2 regions of the Clostridium fungisolvens genome follow, and region 1 is predicted to be linked to the other one. Evidence: predicted binding sites of a transcription regulator. Region 1 holds the regulator's gene; the other holds the start of a gene.

Evidence for each region. The regulator Rex, encoded in region 1, represses fermentation and respiration genes when NADH is low (regulators of the CRP and FNR family bind a similar motif). The targets are predictions, from matches to a motif close to ATTGTTAANNNNTTAACAAT.
Region 2: a site for Rex is predicted at 1,928-1,947, ahead of bsdtw1_RS08900 (DUF5692 family protein). Genes of this name have one in related genera too.

The regions. Positions count from the first base shown of each region.
Region 1 is NZ_BLZR01000001.1:4,121,258-4,124,475, reverse strand. Features, by position in the region: gene bsdtw1_RS18250 (manganese efflux pump MntP) at 1-152, shown strand, start outside; gene bsdtw1_RS18245 (ferritin) at 305-826, opposite strand; gene bsdtw1_RS18240 (redox-sensing transcriptional repressor Rex) at 1,300-1,935, shown strand; gene bsdtw1_RS18235 (short-chain-enoyl-CoA hydratase) at 2,188-2,970, shown strand; gene bsdtw1_RS18230 (acyl-CoA dehydrogenase) at 3,137-3,218, shown strand, end outside.
Region 2 is NZ_BLZR01000001.1:2,099,727-2,102,944, reverse strand. Features, by position in the region: gene hypB (hydrogenase nickel incorporation protein HypB) at 1-187, opposite strand, end outside; gene bsdtw1_RS08900 (DUF5692 family protein) at 674-1,654, opposite strand; gene bsdtw1_RS08895 (FTR1 family iron permease) at 2,182-3,218, shown strand, end outside.

The DNA of each region.
Region 1 (3,218 bases):
TAGCGTTAACAACCTTTGTAGTTTGTTTTGTAGCTGTATTCATAGGAAAGAAATTTGGAGAACTACTAAAATCCAAAGCAGAATTGCTTGGAGGAGTTATATTGGTAGTAATAGGGACTAGCATATTGCTTGAACATTTACATATATACTAAAAATATTTTATAGTATAAAAAAGATTGATAGGTTCTTAACAGAATTTAAGCAGTTATATTTTTAACATTATAATTAATGGACGTATTTGAAGTTATTAATCTATATATAATAGAAGCAGCTGAAGCTAAAGTTAGATCAGCTGCTTTTAGTTTTATTGAGCAGATGCACCTGTTGTAGGGGCAACATAAACTCTTTGAGCTAATTCGTCATCTAACATATAAAGAGCGGCAGGATTTGATTCTGCTCTTCTAAGTTTTTTAATTATCTTATTAAAATTATCTTCTTCTTCTACTTGTTCATCTATAAACCATTTTAATAGGGATATAGTAGAATGTTCTTTTTCTTCATTTGCTATATCTGCAAGATTATATATTCTTCTTGTAACTTCTTGCTCATGCTCATAGCCTTTTTCGAAAACATCAATCATATTTTCGAATTTTATTTGTGGTTTATGTATGGCCTCAAGGGTTACATCACCATTTTTTTGATAAACATAATCATAAAACTTCATAGCATGAAAAAGTTCTTCTTGAGCCTGAACTCTAAAGAAATTTGCAAAACCATCTAAATCCTCTGATTGAGCAAAGGCAGCCATTGCTAGATAAGTATAAGATGAATAAAACTCATAATTTATTTGTTCGTTTAAAGCCTCAATTAATCTTTCGCTTAACATTTTTTATCCTCCTTTTAAATATGTTTATATATTAGGTTATTTATATTAGTTGTTGTTATTATAAATTTATATGGTAAAACAATCAATATTTAACATGAAATATTGTCGGATAATAAATATCATTTGTTGAATAAATAATAATATTCAGATAAATTACTGGCATAAAGTATTAATAGAACTTTATATAAAAACAATTTCATATTAAAACAATTTTATGACTAAGATATAGATAAGTTTAAGTTAAATGTGGTAATATATATAAGGAATAGAGTAGTATAGTGGATTTTATTACTCTTCATCTATCTAAAATTTTTTAATTTGTGGGTAAATTAAAAGTAAAACAATAGGATTTATTGGCCTGACAGATGAACAAAGTTCAGAAAAACAGGTGTATAAAAAATATACGGCTAAGTTTTTTAGCGATCTTATAGAATTTAATAACTTATTTGTTAATTTAAGAAGAGGTGACATAAATGGAAAAAAAGAAAAATATATCTATGGCTGTCATAAAGAGACTACCAAAATATCATAGATATCTATTAGAATTATTAAAAAATGATGTTGATAGAATTTCATCTAAAGAATTAAGCGAGAAGATAGGATTTACAGCATCACAGATAAGACAAGATTTAAACTGCTTTGGTGATTTTGGTCAACAAGGCTATGGTTATAATGTAAGAGATTTATATAATCAAATAATTGCTATTCTTGGTCTTCAGAGAGATTATAATACTATAATTATAGGTGCTGGTAACATAGGTCAAGCGCTTGCAAACTACACTCAATTTGAAAAACTAGGATTCAATCTTCTTGGGATGTTTGATGCAAATCCAAGATTAACAGGCATTAGAATAAAAGACGTAGAGATAAAAGATATAGACGTTATCAAAGATTTTCTAAAAGAAAACCACGTTGATATAGCAATATTATGTGTTCCAGACAACAATGCTCAAAAGGTTTGTGATGAACTGGTGGAGAATGGAGTAAAGGGTATTTGGAACTTTGCACCTATAGATTTAGTAGCTCCTAAAGACGTTATTGTAGAAAATGTTCACTTAAGTGAAAGTTTACTAACACTGGCATATTTAATAAATGAATCCCAAAATTAAATAATAAATACAAATACTAGTTTAAAAATTGTTAAAAAAGACACAAAATATATTGCAAATATATTCTTAAACAAGTATAATCATAATTGAAGTTTACGAGCTTCAATTATTTTTTGATTTTGTTTGTTATAATATTAACAAACGTCGAAAAAATTTAACAAATTTAGTAAGCTTTTTATTGTAATATAAGATTATGCAAATAAAACTTATATGCTTTGTTAAGAATATAACTACTTTAAGGAGGCCAAAACAATGGAATTAAAAAATGTTATCCTTGAAAAAGAAGGAAATATTGCTATTGTGACAATAAACAGACCAAAGGCTTTAAACGCACTTAACTCAGAGACATTAAAGGACATAGACACAGTTGTATCAGAACTTGAAAAAGACAAAGAAGTTTATGCTGTTATATTAACAGGAGCTGGTGAAAAATCATTTGTAGCTGGTGCTGATATATCTGAAATGAAGGACTTAAATGAAGAGCAAGGTAGAGAATTCGGAGCTTTAGGAAATAAAGTTTTCAGAAGGTTAGAAGTGCTGGACAAACCAGTTATTGCAGCAATTTCAGGTTTTGCATTAGGCGGTGGCTGTGAATTAGCCATGGCATGTGATATAAGAATAGCTTCTGTAAAAGCAAAATTCGCTCAACCAGAGAGTGGACTTGGAATAACTCCAGGATTTGGTGGAACACAAAGACTTCCTAGAATAGTTGGACTTGGTAAAGCAAAAGAATTAATATATACTGGAGACATAATTAATGCAGAAGAAGCATTAAGAATAGGTTTAGTTAATAAAGTTGTAGCTCTAGAAGATTTAATGACTGAAGCTAAAGCTCTTGCTAATAAGATAGCTAAAAATGCTCCAATCGCAGTTAAGTTATGTAAAGATGCTATAGACAGAGGAATGCAAGTAAGCATTGATGAAGCTATAGTTATAGAAGCAGAAGATTTTGGTAAGTGTTTTGCTACTGAAGATCAAACTGAAGGTATGACTGCATTTGTTGAAAGAAGAGAAAAGAACTTCAAAAACCAATAATTAAATTTATGACTTTTTGAAAATTTCTTTAATTCATATTTAAATTTAAAAATATTAGTAAATACTAGACGGAGCAAGTAAAATTGCTCCGTGAAAAATGAACATATATAAAAGAGTAATTAATAGTTGCTCTATACTTAAATAAATAGCAGGAGGGAATAAATAAATGGATTTCCAATTAACAAGAGAACAAGAATTAGTAAGACAAATGGTTAGAGATTTTGCTCAAAATGAAGTTAAGCCAATAG
Region 2 (3,218 bases), 2.0 Mb from region 1:
TTTTCATTTGATCTTTCAAAGCCTCAATCGTCCTTAAAACAGTGGTTGTTTTGCCTGAACCAGGAGATGACATTAAATTTAATAAAAAAGTCTCATCTTTTTTTAGTTCTTCTCTAAGTAAATCTGCTTCTCGGTCATTATTTTCGAAAACACTTTTCTTAATTTCAAGAACCTTATATGCATCCATATTATTTACCCTCTCATTTTCTTAATTTTTTAACTTTAATTTTATTTTAAAAATAAAATAAATTGACTTTTAAGATATACCAGTTCAAAATATAATCCAATTAACATACAATTAATACTTAACAGAATAATCACCTAAGTTTTGTATAGCAAAACTTGGGTATCTATTCTACTAAACAGATAAACTACTTCAGATCTTGAACTCAAAATAAAGACTTCGATGAATCTACGAATTTTTTATTTTGGTAAATTTAAATATGAAGTAGTTTATCTATACATTTCCTTGTATCTTTTAATACAATTTCAATTCTCTTTCTTGGAATTTTCTTTAAAGCTATATTTTAAAAGCTAAACAAATGTCACTTGAATTTTATTGTTGTAATCTTCTGTAAAATAATTCCAATTATCTTTATGATTCTATTATAAAATGTTTTCAAAGTATATCAATAGACAAAAAGGTCTGTTTGTCTAATTATGAGTACAATATCTATTCCGCAAGTGCTTTAATTTCTTTGTATTCTTTTAAATCTGTATATAGCTCCCCAAGATAAGGATTTCTTTTGGTCTTAACTACTTTATAAATCATGTAAACAAATACTGCTATATTAGCAACTAACGCTGCAAAGCTAAATCCAAATAGTGGTACTGTATTATAAGATGAGGAAACAGCGAATGCTCCTTTATCAATGAAATACGGAAAGGTCTGTGCAAACATACACCATATTGCTAAAGTTTGTGCACGATGTTGTAGCCATGCTCCTTTTCCAACAGTAAAGGAACAAATTGTTGGAGCCAATAGCAAAGCAAAACCACAATACCATGCATGTCCTGGAAGACAGTTATAGGTATAAGCAAAATTCCACAAATCATAGGCTATTATCCAAAACCATAGCATATCAGGCCACAACATATCTTTACTTCCGTCTTTATCAGTCTGTTTTTTTATGCAAATCCCAAGCCAACCGGTTATAGTTATAATGTTTAAAATACCTGCTACACCATTCATGAAATTCCAGGAGCCACCAAGTACATACATAGCTTCATCAGCTAATCTTCCTCCTCCGGCATATTGAATACCAACTTGAAAATCACGAGATACTGCCTCCAAAATATTTATAGCAAGAATAAGTGGAGGAAAACATAATGCCCACTTTTTATCTGATAATCTCCATTCCTTACCTGTAGATTTATTCTTCCATTTAACATGTCTGATACACCAAAATCCAATGCATCCTGCTGTAGACGAATACACCTTTGCTAAATGAAACCAATCTGTATAAGTTGTATCGCTTAATACTGTAAACCATAATATTGAAAGTGCTATTGGTAAGACAATAAAACAAAAAAATCCAACATATTTCCATCTACGAGCTATCTCATTAAAGCTAAAAAGTGCGATAAAAACAATTATCCAAACTCCCCATACACTTAATGCAGACGCACCATCTGCATAGTTAAAAACAAACACAATACCTTCCCCCCTAATATATATTTAATTTTATAGAGATCCATACTCAAACATTAATTTATACATGCCTGAAAATCCCTAGAAGCCGAGATTTTATAACATAAATTAAGTTTTGGCACAACAACTCCTTAGTAAAATCTATTTCATACCTCAAGCAAATATTCTTCAATAAAAATAAAAATGAAAACGTCAACATATGACACTTTCAAAAATTGAATAGTCATCTAACTTTACAAACCTTTTTATCCCAGTATCCATTTTTAACAACATAACATTGTTTAAAAATTAACCATTGAACTCTAGAATATTCTAGTATATAATGAAAAAGTATTTTAATTGATAACAATTCGCATTTTCTTCATATCAATGTACCTTACCAAGCTTTTTAAAAAATAATTTCAATATATTATGACCTGCTACTGGATGTAATCTTCCTGGAAGATTACCTAAATCATGTTTTTTAATTCACAAAATTAATTTATTCTATGTGAATACTTAAAGTACTAACGATAAAGGAGGCGCAAGATTTGCGTAAATTATTTGTATTATTATTATCATTATTTTTAATATTTCCACTATTCTCTGTTAAGGCATTTGCTGCTGATACAAAGACTGAATTTTCAAAAGGAAATAAACTAATAGAAAGCTCTATTGAAGCCGTTAAAGCTGGAGATCTTTCTAAGGGAAAAGATCTTTATAATCAATTTAATGATACATGGGTTGAATTTGAAGATGGCGTAAAAGAACAATCAAAGCAAGCTTATGGCGATATTGAAGAAAAAATGGGCATGGTTCGTTTTCTATTCACACAAGACCCAATTCAAAAGGACAAGGTTCTAACAGCACTTGAAGATTTAGAGAAAACAAATACTGCATTTCTTCAAGATGGATATAAAAATAGTGATTCAAAAACTAAAGGTAAATCTGCCACAGTTAAAGACTTAGTTAGTCTTTTAGAAACCTCGAAAAATCAAATTCAAGATGGTGATATTACTTCTGCTATTGAAACCATGAACACATTCAGTTCTTCTTGGCTTGATGTTGAAGGCATAGTTCTTACTCAATCCAAAAAAGTTTATGACGATGCTGAAAAGGATATGGTAAGTGTTAAGGCATATCTTACAGTAAGCCCTGTTGATAAAGATAAAGCGTTAAAGATAATCGATAGAATGCATGGATATCTGTCCTTACTTTCTGGTGATACTTCATATGGAATAGTAGATGTAATTACTATTATCCTACGTGAAGGACTGGAAGCCATTTTAGTTGTAATTGCTTTATTAGGATTTTTAAATAAATCAGGTCAAGAAAGCAAGAAAGTATGGGTTTATGGTGGTGTTGGCGTTGGTCTTATAGTAAGTATTGTACTAGCTACATTAGTTAAACTTCTATTTACATCAGGGACCTTTGGGAATAATAACTTCTTAATCTCAGGCTGGACAGGAGTATTTGCGGCCGTAATGCTTATTTACGTAAGTTATTGGCTGCATAGTAAATCCAATATAGCATCACGTAAAAATGAACTTAAAGATAACAGTTATAAAACATTAAAAAATGGAAGTTT